Regions from separate parts of the Paenibacillus jiangxiensis genome, predicted to be linked through region 2. Evidence: riboswitches for the same ligand, from Rfam matches in the RefSeq annotation. Region 2 holds a riboswitch; each other region holds the start of a gene.
The links. Region 2 has a riboswitch for thiamine pyrophosphate ahead of thiM (hydroxyethylthiazole kinase). Riboswitches for the same ligand answer to the same signal wherever they lie in the genome.

Region 1 (4,179 bases), on a different contig from region 2:
CTATGGGCTTCCTTCTTTCAGGAAAGCACGGAGGTTAGGCCCTCTGATCCCATTTACGGATGCTACACTGACTACGAAAATGCAGTGTTCGGACAGTATACCTTTCTGCTGGGAAGTGCCGTGTCTCAGGGTGAAGAGATTGCGGATGAGCTGAATTCAGTTACTCTGCCTGCCGCCAGATATGCTGTCTTCCGGACCGAATACGGACCGCTTTATCAAGTTGTAGCCGAAGCCTGGCAGCACATATGGCAGTGGTCTGCGTCTGTTCAGGGGCTGGAACGAACCTTTTCCGGAGACTTCGAGCTGTACAATGAGTTCGCCGGAGATGCCGGGAGCGGACAAGCGGACATTTATATTGCAGTGAGAGAAAGCACCGTTCGACAGTGCTAAAAAATGTTGCATAAATCTGATAATTCCGATCCATCCAACGGGGCCTGCAGGTCCCGTTTTTTTATAGGCAATTTTGCATGCATTAAGCCGTTTTTACCACCATGATTATCCTAAACACAAGACCTTACTACTGTTTTTGGCAATTGCAGTTTTAAACCCTGTAACCTTCGGGTATTATTGAACATCTAATAGATAACCAACCCCAAACGATCTCTGAATTAGGCTCAAATACCTGCATACCTACTATACCTACTGTACCTGAAGAGGAGGAAGCGAAAATGAACTATAATGTGACGATACATACACTGATGCCGTTTAATCCCCAATACCCGAGACCCACAACATCGGCCAGCAAGAAAGAAGACAGCAATGAGAAAAAGATCAGCTTCCAGGATGTTTTAAAAGAGAAAATGATGCAAAAATAGGCGCCACTTAAAGGGCGCCCTTTACATTTACAGCAAAGCTTTTATCTATCCATTATGGTATTACCTGCTCCGTCCTTCGCGATATTCCAGCGCCTTTTCCTCCAGGCCTGCAGTAATCGCCTCTTTCTCGCTGATTCCCTTCTCTGCGGCAAATGCCCGGATATCCTGTGTGATGCGCATGCTGCAAAATTTCGGGCCGCACATCGAGCAAAAGTGCGCGTTCTTCGCTCCCTCGGCCGGCAGGGTCTCATCATGATACTCAAGCGCGCGCTCCGGATCGAGGGACAGATTGAACTGGTCGCGCCAGCGGAATTCGAAGCGTGCCTTGGACAGCGCATCATCCCGCTGCTGCGCTCTTGGATGGCCTTTGGCGAGGTCCGCGGCATGGGCGGCGATCTTGTAGGCGATCACCCCTTCACGCACATCGTCCTTGTTCGGCAGGCCAAGATGCTCCTTCGGTGTGACATAACAGAGCATGGAGGTTCCAAACCAGCCAATCATGGCAGCACCAATCGCCGAGGTAATATGGTCATACCCGGGAGCGATATCCGTCGTAAGCGGACCCAGCGTGTAGAATGGCGCTTCCTTGCAGATTTCCATCTGCAGATCCACATTCTCTTTGATTTTATGCATAGGCACGTGACCAGGCCCCTCAATCATCACCTGTACATCATGCTTCCAGGCAATCTGTGTCAGTTCGCCCAGCGTCGCCAGCTCAGCCATTTGAGCTTCATCGTTGGCATCATAAATGCTGCCCGGACGCAGGCCGTCCCCGAGTGAAAAGGCGATATCATAGGTCTTCATAATTTCACAGATCTCTTCGAAATGTGTGTACAGAAAGTTCTCCTGGTGATGGGCCAGGCACCATGCCGCCATGATGGACCCGCCCCGCGAAACAATGCCCGTCATTCGCCTGGCGGTCAGCGGAATATAACGGAGCAGCACGCCGGCATGAATCGTAAAATAATCCACGCCCTGCTCCGCCTGCTCAATCAGCGTATCGCGGTATACTTCCCAGGTCAGCGCTTCGGCCTCCCCATTGACCTTCTCCAGTGCTTGATACAGCGGCACCGTTCCGATCGGCACAGGAGAGTTACGGATGATCCATTCGCGCGTCGTATGGATGTTGCGGCCTGTCGACAGGTCCATCACCGTATCCGCCCCCCATCTTACGGCCCAGGTCATTTTCTCCACCTCCTCCTCAATGGAGGAGGTCACCGCCGAGTTGCCGATATTTGCGTTGATTTTGACATGAAAATGGCGTCCGATCAGCATCGGCTCACTCTCCGGGTGGTTGATGTTGGAGGGCAGTATGGCCCTTCCGCTGGCCAGCTCCTGGCGTACGAATTCCGGCTCAACCCCCTCCCGGATCGCCGCAAATTCCATCTCCGGTGTTATCATTCCCCGGCGGGCATAGTGCATCTGGGTGACATTACGTCCCGACAGCGCACGCAGCGGCCGGCTGACAGCGCCCGGAAACTCCTCGGCAGTGCGAGTCCCGGCCCGAAGTCCGTTATCCTCCGGCTTCACAGCCCTGCCCTCATAGCGGGCAGCATCCCCTCTCTCTTCAATCCACGCCCGGCGCAGCTTAGGCAGTCCCTTGCGGATATCCGCCTGATACGACGGATCAGTCATGGGACCGCTTGTGTCGTACACACGCAGCGGGGCATTATGCTCAATCCCCTGCGGTGTATGGGTGTCATGCAGTGTTATCTCTCTTTCAGGCACGAGGATACCCGGTCTTGAGCCCTGGATATAGACCTTGGTGCTGGCCGGGAAGGCCCTGATGGCCGTGTTGACGCCGCCCACTGCTGCTGTTTTCCGTTTGCTCTCTGTCATTTGTTTGTTCCTCCCGAGTCGTCATATTCCTCATCGGGATCATACCGGAGAAAAACCGATGCTGTCGGCCTGCTGCAAAATACGGACCAAGCCCGCTTCCTTGTCCTTGCGGCGGGCGGCGGTATAGAGCGAATTTTGCAGTTAAATGAAAAAGCCGGTTCCCGAGGGAACCGGCTTTATGCAAACAGGCCTGCATGCAAAGCAATGGCATATACCATGGCTACTGAACATGCTGCCCACTTCTATGATTCATTGGCCGGTTACTTCCCTACGCTGGTATGATCCAGATCAGGTGCAAAGGGTCCGGAACCTGGAACGGTTCCATCTCAGCCCGGTATTACGGGCCCCCCCAGTAACTTCGGCAGCTTCATGCCGCCGATCAAAACTATGCTGTTCACAGACGGATGGCTCCGCCTTCCAATTCAGGTTAGCCTAAAAGGAACGGTTTGGCAACCCCTTAAGGAAGCAGCATGCCCATTTCCTTGCCTGCCTCCACGATAACAGGAGCAAATTCATGCAGGGTCTCGGGCGACAGCCTGCTCACCGGCCCGGAGACGGAGAGGGCCGCTGTGATCTCCCCGCGATGATTCATAATCGGGGCGGATACGGCCGCGGCTCCGGGCTCGCGCTCTTCATAGCTTGTGGCATAACCCTTGGCCCGTATTTCCTCAAGCTGCTTCCAGTACGCTTCATCTCCAGCCAAAGCCTGCAGCTCGGGGCCCTTCTTCAACTGCTCCAGCTCCTCCGATGAAGCGAATGCCACCAGCACCTTGCTTGACGCGCCTACGGACAGAGGCATGCGGGCTCCGACGGTAGCTACGCGGCGTATGGCTTGCGTACTCTGTACAGCCTGAATACGGATACGTTCATCTCCATCCCGTATATACAGGCTCACCGTTTCCCCCAGGCGGTCGCGCAGCTTCTCCATCAATGGCAGGAGCAGCACCGCCGGGTCCTCATTGCGCGACATATGGGTCGATAGCTCCCAAATCCGAATGCCCAGCCGGTATTTCTCCGTAGCTGCATTGCGGATGACAAAACCTCTTTCCTCCAGCGTCGTGAGCAGACGGTGAACCGTGCTTTTGTGCAACCCGATCTTTGCCGCAATTTCCGTCAGCCCCAAATCGGTAGCCTCCGTAAAACACATCAAAATGTCCAGGGCCCGTTCGACAGCGCGGACAGTCAGCTTCCGGTCCTCCACGGCCATCCCCCCCTCTCTTCCTCGTATTAAGCAATATTTGGGACTCAATCTAGAAACCGGTGCTTGACCAATCGGGTTATCTCTAATAATCGAGTCTATCCGGTACAATCTTTACTAACGGTCGTCATAGCGGTTATTCGGCTGAGAAAGGCAAAGCTTCTTTTCTAACGGTTGTGCATGCGCTTATATAAAGCGAAACACCCCTTTACCTGTGGAAAAACGGGAAATAAGCTCGCTGGCAACCGCTATATCTTCTAATCCCCCGTTTTTCCCCAAATAACGTCGCTCATAACCGTTAGCATTTTGCGCTTTTATACACTCTCA
Region 2 (4,179 bases):
CCGACGTGTATACCGTCGGCTCCGAGCGCAGCCGCCATGTCCACATCGTCATTGACGATGAAGGGCACGCCGGCTTCCCTGCAGACCGCTTGGAGCTCCCGCGCCAGCTCGTAAGCCGCCTGCCCGGTTAGAGCGCCGGGTCCCTTTTCCCTGAATTGGAACATGGTGACGCCACCTGCGATTGCTTTACGAAGAACCGTCACAGGATTCCTGCCGGCACAGTTGACACTGCCCATAATGAAATACACGGCAAGCTGCCGGCGCAGTCTGCCCGGATCGATGCGTTCGTTAAAGGAGCCGTTCAATTCAGCACACCACCGTTCTGTGAACGTCTTTGCCGATAGGCAAAATGGTTTGTCGGTCCATGGCCTGATCCGATGCCGAGGCTGTCCTCAATCGCAGCCTGAATGAAATCCTTGGCCACCCGCACCGCTTCAGGCACAGAAAGCCCCCGGGCGAGACCGGCCGTAATCGCTGCGGAATACGTGCATCCCGTACCATGTGTCGCCTCTGTATGAATCCGCGGACTTTCAAACACCGTAAATACCGTGCCGTCATACAGAAGATCCCTGGCTATCTCCCCTCCGGCATGGCCGCCCTTCATGATGACCATATCCGGTCCCATGTCGTGGATGCGCCGTGCCGCTTCCCTGATGTCTTCGGCTTTGTACAGCTTCATGCCTGTGAGCATTTCCGCCTCGGGCAGGTTCGGGGTAATGATCAGCGCATGCGGTAGCAGGTCGCGGATCAGGGTGGCAGCAGCGTCGGCCTGCAGCAAAGGCGCACCGCCCTTGGCGACCATAACGGGATCGATGACGAGATTGCCCCATCCGTAATGGGCGATTCTATCCGCCGTCGCCTCAATGATATCCGCGCTGAACAGCATGCCGATCTTTACAGCATCGGGCGTCAGGTCTTCGCCAATTGAATCAAGCTGGCGGGCGACCGCTTCCGGCGTGAGCGGGAAGACTCCCTGCACACCCAATGTATTCTGCGCGGTAGCTGCCGTGAGCGCGGACATGCCGTAGACGCCAAGCTCCTGGAAGGTTTTGAGATCCGCCTGAATGCCTGCGCCGCCACCGCTGTCGGAGCCGGCAATGGTTAGTGCTTTCGCTGTCGTCATATCGCTTACCCTAAGCTTTCCGGCACCAAGGTGATGGAGGATAGCCGCCTTAGGCTTTCTTCATCCACGAGGGACAGCTGATTCAGAAACTCGATCTGAAAGCTGCCCGGTCCCTGGGCTTCCGTGCGTGCTGCTGCAAGTTCCGCAGCGACACCATAGAAGGAAACCGCCTCGGCCGCCGCTTCCAGCCGCCGCTCGCCAGCCACAGCCAGGAATGCCGCTACGACCGAGCTGAGCAGGCAACCGGCTCCGGTCACCTTGGTGAGGAGCGGATGTCCATTGGCAATGAGATAGGTCGTGGCCCCATCGGTGACGATGTCTTCCTTTCCGGTAGCAATGACGATACAATCCAGCTTGTGGGCGGCTTTCCGAGTGAGCTCAAGCACATCCCCCGAGCCTTGACCAGCGTCAACACCTTTAACCTCCCAATACTCGCCGGCGACATTGGCGACTTCAGCGGCATTGCCGCGCAGCGCCGTAATGCGTACATCAGCAACCAGCTGATGAGTCGTAACCGAGCGAAATGGAGTAGCTCCCGCACCGACCGGGTCCAGCACGACCGGGATCCCATGGGTATTGGCAGCTTGCCCGGCAAGGGTCATCGCCTTGATGGAATGGGGGTTCAACGTGCCGATGTTCAGCGAGACGGCACCTGCCATTGCGGCGATATCGGCCATCTCCTCGTGCGAATCCGCCATAAACGGCGAAGCTCCCAACGCCAGCAGTCCATTGGCAGTAAAATTCGTGACCACCATATTAGTGATGTTGTGAATGAGCGGATTTTGTTCCCTTACTTTAGTCAGGAATTGCATATCTTATTCCTCCCTCAATAAATTAATGTTTGATTTCTCCGCTGTACGGCTCCTTTTACACGCAAAAGACCCGTCCATTTCCGGAGGAAACGGACGGGTCCACAAAAAATAATCAATACAGGCCGATTGATGCCGCTGGACGTTTCGTCTCACTTTCCTCCGCTGGTATGATCCAGATCAGGTGCAAAGGGTCCGAAGCGTACAGCTTCGTCTCAGCCCGGCAGGCTCCCCTAGTGATTGAACAAGTCTCTATTCGATTATAACTGCATATACTATATACATGTTGACCGGAGAATGTAAAGGTTCAAAAAAATGCAGAACATTTTTTCAGAAGGGGGTATAGAAACGGGAAAGCAGGAAATAAATAAGATAGGCAAGTGTCCCCTAAAAACTTGATAATAACCAGACACGATGGCGATACAGGGAAAAAGCAGCGTTACGTAAGCATCTCCGTTGATCGAATACATAGGAGAAATTGTTATTTTTCGCTAGCTGGTAATTGTATTCTAAGTGTGCTATAATGTAATTATTGGAATACGACGGACCTGCATTCGCATATTGTAGAGGGTTGTTGTCTTGGGTTAAGGGTAACCTTGTACAATATGTGAATTTTTATTTTTGAAGAAAAATAAGAGGTCATATAAATATTTACTTGGAGGTATTTCCACATGCAAACAGGAACAGTTAAGTGGTTTAACGCAGAGAAAGGCTTTGGTTTTATTGAGGTTGAAGGCGGTAACGATGTATTCGTACACTTCAGCGCAATCCAAGGCGACGGTTTCAAAACATTGGACGAAGGCCAACGTGTTGAGTTCAACGTTGTTGAAGGAAACCGCGGACCACAAGCTGAGAACGTTGTAAAACTGTAATTCTGCCCTGCTGCCCCGAACTCTTGTTTGGGGCTTTTCTTTTCTGGGGGAGGGACAGATATCTTTAAATCGCTTTACAACAATTCATGGGAAAAGAGGGGACTTTCATGTACAATTCGCGCAAAAAACCAATGGAAGAGACTCCGGAGGAGATCACTGTAATTTGGTCTTGCACCAGTGATACGTGTAAGGGATGGATGAGAGATAATTTTGCATTCTCTGCCCAGCCAACCTGTTCTCTATGCGGTTCCGTGATGGAGAAAAGCGAGAAAAAGCTAGTCGTGCTTGTCAACACCGCCTTCCCGCCAGCCAAGAACAGTTAAGATTACAGCTATTATCAATTTATTTAAGACACCGGCCTTGGCCGGTGTCTTTTCCATATGCGGTAAAGAGGATCAAGAGGATTGGGGATGCTGCAGAATATGCAGCAGCGTACGATTGAACAGCTCCAACTCGTCATAAAAGACCGCATGGCCGCTATGGGCGAAGCGGATCAGACGCGACCCGCGAATGCCCTGCTGCATTTGGAGCGCCAGCGGATACAGCGCGATTTGATCAAGCTCGCCGTGCAAAATCCAGGTTGGTGCATGAATGCGCGCAAGGTCAGGGCGCAGGTTTTCATCCCTGAAGGTGCGGGCAGCCGCAGCGGTGCCGTGCAGAGAAGCCTGCAGTCCGAGGTTTTGTGTCCAATCCCTGAAGTAGGGGCTGATCTTGCTGGCGAAGAAGAGCTCACCGAAATCATGCAGCATCTGCGGCCGGTCGCGATAGGTCTGCTCTATCAGCTTGGTAACGTCGGAGGCGGGCAGGCCATAAGGAAAGTCGGGTCTCTGAGTCAGGGAAGGAGCGGCAGCATCCAGCAGAATGAGCTGGGACACACCGTATCCCTGATGGCGGCTCATGTATCTGATTGCAATGGCTCCTCCTATGGAAAAGCCGACCAGTCTGACGCCTTGCAGTCCGAGTGCACGGATGACGGCAAAGACATCATCAGCCAGACGGTCGTAATGGTAGCCATGCCACGGGTGGTCGGACTGCCCGAATCCCCGCATATCCGGCATAATGCAGCGAAACCCGTAAGCCGGCAGCAGGGAGCTCTGATATTCATACATACGGTGGTTCAGCGGCCAGCCATGCAGCATCAGCACAGGCTGCCCCGCCCCTATATCTTCAACAAATACCTTAACGTTCGGCTCTACATCGATATAATGTCTCATACAGTTCAGCCCTTCCGCTATTAAAAGTCACTTTCCCTATGATACATATGTCGAAGAAAGGCCCCGCAGACAGTAAAAAAACTGTGCGCCCGAGTTTCCTCAGACGGACAGTTTTTTACACTTCTATTCCTTGATGTTTATTCGTTAAACGCAGCTGATAA
Region 3 (4,179 bases), on a different contig from region 2:
CCTTCAATTGCGTTTCAAGATCCGCAAACTTTCCTGTCCCGAGCAGCAGTCTTGATTTAAAGGTTTTATCTCCAATGTGCAGCATATTATCCGCCTCCCACAAAATGTACGATTTCAAGCTGATCCCCGTTCTTCAATGCGGTTTCGCCATGAACTTCCTTGGTCAATATGCGCCTGTTCAGCTCGACGACGACCGTCTTGACACGCAGGTCCAATGCATTCAGCAGTTGGTCCACATTGTGCACTTCCACATCAAAAATCATTTCCTGGCCATTAATAATAAGCCTCATCGCAATCCCTCCTCGGAAGCAACAGGCTGCCTTTTCATTCTTTCCGGAGACAAGGCCGTCAAATTTAACTGCTCCGCCGTACGGCCTGTCATCATCTCCGCGATGGCTTCCCCTGTCGCCGCACTCAGCAAAATTCCGTTGCGGTAATGTCCGCAAGCGGCGTAAAGGCCGGCAGTATCAGGGACGGGGCCTATGAAAGGGAGGCCATCCTCCGTCTGCGGCCTTAATCCCGACCATGCTCGCAGAAAAGACGACTCCCCGATGTCCGGCAGCCAGCCCGCAGCGCGGGACAGCAGCTGCATCAGTCCGCCTGCGGATACATCCGTTCCCCATTCGCGTGGCTTGCTCGTTGCACCAATCCACAGCTCCCCGTCCGGCTTTGGCACCAGATAAACATCCTCCCCATAAATGGTATACTTCAGCGGGCTCGCGGGCATAGTGACGGCAGCAACCTCTCCTTTGACAGGATACAGCCCCAGACTTAGGCCGTAGTTATTAAGCAGCTTTGATGCCCCAAGTCCTCCCGTAATCACAACATTCGGACAAGCAATGTCCCCCCTGCTCGTTCTTACACCGCGTATCGTTCCGTCGACGATCCGAATGCCTTCTGCTGTTGTGTCCGTCAGCAGTTCGGCACCATGCTTTTCCGCCCCCGCCACCAACGCCAGTGTAAGCCGCTGCGGAAGCAGCTGGGTTTCCCGCCTGCGGAACAAGCCCCCGAGCGCCTGTCCTGTCAAGCCGGGAATCCTTCTGGAAATCTCTGCGGCATCCCACCATTCCACGGCTGATCCATCTTTGTACCCGGCCATGGCCGACAAGCGTGCCGCCTCCTCCGGAGTCCGGGCAGGAAGGACGAAACCCGTGGTTGTATAACCAGTCACCAGTCCTGTCATCCCTTCAAGCTCCCGTACCAGCTCCCTGAACAGATTGCGGCTGCGCAACGCCAATGCGGCCAGCTGCGGGTGGGCAAAAGCCTCGCACTCCGCGGCCAGCATTCCGGCCGCCGCCCGTGTGGCCCCTTGTCCCGGGACCGATTTTTCGATCAGAATCGTTTTGAAGCCCCGCTTCGCCAGCTGATAGGCGATGGAGCTGCCGATCACTCCCGCACCGATCACAGCACAGTCTGCCGAATAGCCCATGTCGTTCCTCCTCCCATTTTCCTGTGTTCATCGGGATTCAACTGATCTGAAACACCCTGCTTCAAGTCATGAGCAAACTTCTGTATTCCTTTGCCGCCTCTGCCGGATTCTCCGCCTTCCAGATGCCTGACATCACAGCGATTCCTGATGCGCCTGCCCGCCTGATGTCCCGTACATGCCAAGGCTGAATGCCGCCAAGCGCGATAACCGGTATGGAGACGGCACGACAGAGCTCTTCCAGGCTGCTCAGCCCCCGCGGTGGCAGCCCGGGCTTGGAGGCGGTATCGTATATATGGCCGAACAGCACATAATCGGCCCCCGCCTGCTCCGCAGCCAGCGCTTCCGGCAGCGAGTGAACGGATGCCCCGCAGCGCAGCTCCGGAAATTTCCTCTTCACAAGCTGCAGCGGCAGGCTGTGAGAGGTGAGCTGTACCGTCCCGGCACCAAACAGCAGCGCCGCATCCACACGGTCATTGACTGCAAGTTTGGCCGGGGGGCAGCAGCCGCGCTCCGATACCGTGGACATATATACATACAGTTCCGCTGCGCTCAACCGTTTCTCCCGAATATGAAGCAGATCGATATCCGGTTCGAGCAGCCGCATGATGTCTGCCGTTCGCTCAGCGCTTTGACAGCCGTCCGTAATAAGATGAAGTTCCATTAGTTTGTTGCCTCCATGACAGTGATTCGGGAACGCCAAAAAGCCGCTTCCGGTCAGGAAGCGGCTGAACTTGAATGTTCACCGATTACAAGGAACAGCACCCCGCTCATAAGCGGGCCGCATTTGCTCCGTATTCGGCTAATGTCCACTTCCCTACGCTGGTATGATCCAGATCAGGTGCGAAGGGTCCGGAATGCATTTGTTCCGTCTCAGCCGCCAGCCGCGGCTCCCCCAGTGTGATACAGACTTGTTGAATCGCCTGTATGACTTTATATGCTTTTGTAATCCCATTTCATGGTAGCACAATCCGGTTCACTTGCCTAGACGTGCAGCACATTTCAGTCCGAAAAATCCAAAGCTGCACTTTTCTGCACATCAGGCTTTCGCCGACCACTCTTCCACATTCCACACTCTCGTTACCCAATCCTTGTAAAAATCAGGCTCGTGGGATACGAGCAGCACGGTGCCTTTAAACTCCTTCAGCGCACGCTTCAGCTCATCCTTCGCCACCACATCCAGATGGTTGGTCGGTTCGTCAAATAGCACCCAGTTGCTTTCACGCATCAGCAGCTTGCAAAGGCGGACCTTGGCCTGCTCTCCCCCGCTTAGGGCGGACAGCGGTCGGGTAATATGATCATTTTTCAGCCCGCAGCGGGCAAGATGGGCACGGACCTCATGTTGGTTCAGATGCGGGAACTCGTTCCACACATCGTCAAGCGGTGTAATCCGCTCAGGACGAACCTCCTGCTCGAAGTAAGAGGGATACAGAAAATCTCCAGTATAGGTCTTGCCGCTCAGCGGAGGTATTTTTCCGAGAATTGTTTTGAGCAGCGTCGATTTGCCAACACCGTTATAACCAACGATAGCGATCTTCTCGCCGCGTTCAATGGTAATGGACATTTTCGGCAGCAGCGGGTGGCTGTAGCCGATCTCGAAGTCAATGCCTTCAAAGACCGTTTTGCCGCTGGCCCGCGCTTCCTTGAACTGGAACGTCGGCTTGGCCGCTTCTTCCGGCTTGTCGATCCGATCAATCTTATCAAGCTGCTTCTCGCGGCTCTTGGCCCGGCCGGATGTGGAAGCACGCGCCTTGTTGCGCTGGATGAAATCCTCCTGCTTCTTGATATACTCCTGCTGTTTTTCATAAGCCTCGATATGCTGCGTCTTCTGAATGTCAGCCATTTCAAGGAACTTCTCATAGTTAGCTGTATAACGGTTCAGCTTGCCGAACTCCAGATGATAAATGACGTTGACGACCTGATTCATAAACTCCGTATCATGGGAAATCAGCATAAAGGCATAAGGATAGTCCTTCAAATAACGTGTAAGCCACTCGATATGCTCAACGTCCAAGTAGTTCGTCGGCTCGTCCAACAGCAGCACATTCGGCTTCTCCAGCAACAGCTTGGCAAGAAGCACCTTCGTGCGCTGCCCCCCGCTTAAAGAGGCTACATCGCGGTCCAGTCCGATTGCAGCAAGTCCAAGCCCGTTGGCCATTTCCTCCACTTTCACATCAATCAGATAAAAATCGCCGATCTCCAGCTGCTCCTGGATTTCCCCCATCTGCTCCAGCAGCACCTCAAGCTCCTCCGGCGTGGCTTCGGCCATTTTATCCGTGATCGCATTCAGTTCCTTCTCAAGCTCAAGCAGCGGCAGAAACGCATCCTTGAGCACATCACGCACCGTCTTTCCCGGAGTCAGCTTCGTATGCTGGTCCAGATAACCGTAACGAACCTTCGGCGTCCATTCAACCTTGCCACTGTCACGCAGCTGCTGTCCTGTCAAAATATTCATCAGCGTCGATTTACCGACACCGTTGGCTCCCACCAGACCGACACGCTCTCCCGGCAGCAGGCGGAACGATACATTCTTGAATAATGTTCTGTCCCCGAAATTATGGGAAACGTCTTCTACAGTTAATAAACTCATTTCCGTTAGCTAGCTCCTTTAGCGTTTACTTGTAAACGCGATCCATAAACTTCAATATGACTTCGGGTTTGCTTTCAAAGCCCTATTGTAGCATAAGTGGCAGCTTTACCGGAACCGTCAAAACGAAAATGCATTGCCTGATCTGCACTGCGTAGTCTCACCA

Region 1: linked by a shared signal. The riboswitch ahead of thiC (phosphomethylpyrimidine synthase ThiC) and the one ahead of thiM (hydroxyethylthiazole kinase) in region 2 are both predicted to bind thiamine pyrophosphate.
Region 3: linked by a shared signal. The riboswitch ahead of ACI1P2_RS19565 (thiamine phosphate synthase) and the one ahead of thiM (hydroxyethylthiazole kinase) in region 2 are both predicted to bind thiamine pyrophosphate.

The regions. Positions count from the first base shown of each region.
Region 1 covers NZ_JBJURI010000035.1:28,616-32,794, forward strand. The annotation lists gene ACI1P2_RS26280 (effector binding domain-containing protein) at 1-390, shown strand, start outside; gene ACI1P2_RS26285 (hypothetical protein) at 669-815, shown strand; gene thiC (phosphomethylpyrimidine synthase ThiC) at 876-2,654, opposite strand; TPP riboswitch at 2,903-3,015, opposite strand; gene ACI1P2_RS26295 (IclR family transcriptional regulator) at 3,112-3,855, opposite strand.
Region 2 covers NZ_JBJURI010000006.1:163,124-167,302, forward strand. The annotation lists gene thiE (thiamine phosphate synthase) at 1-236, opposite strand, end outside; gene thiD (bifunctional hydroxymethylpyrimidine kinase/phosphomethylpyrimidine kinase) at 302-1,123, opposite strand; gene thiM (hydroxyethylthiazole kinase) at 1,129-1,935, opposite strand; TPP riboswitch at 2,073-2,177, opposite strand; gene ACI1P2_RS08650 (cold-shock protein) at 2,604-2,804, shown strand; gene ACI1P2_RS08655 (cold-shock protein) at 2,912-3,127, shown strand; gene ACI1P2_RS08660 (alpha/beta fold hydrolase) at 3,200-4,018, opposite strand; gene ACI1P2_RS08665 (TM2 domain-containing protein) at 4,134-4,179, opposite strand, start outside.
Region 3 covers NZ_JBJURI010000021.1:47,972-52,150, forward strand. The annotation lists gene ACI1P2_RS19550 (thiazole synthase) at 1-85, opposite strand, end outside; gene thiS (sulfur carrier protein ThiS) at 87-290, opposite strand; gene thiO (glycine oxidase ThiO) at 287-1,429, opposite strand; gene ACI1P2_RS19565 (thiamine phosphate synthase) at 1,491-2,090, opposite strand; TPP riboswitch at 2,224-2,333, opposite strand; gene ACI1P2_RS19570 (ABC-F family ATP-binding cassette domain-containing protein) at 2,466-4,016, opposite strand; gene ACI1P2_RS19575 (serine/threonine-protein kinase) at 4,174-4,179, opposite strand, start outside.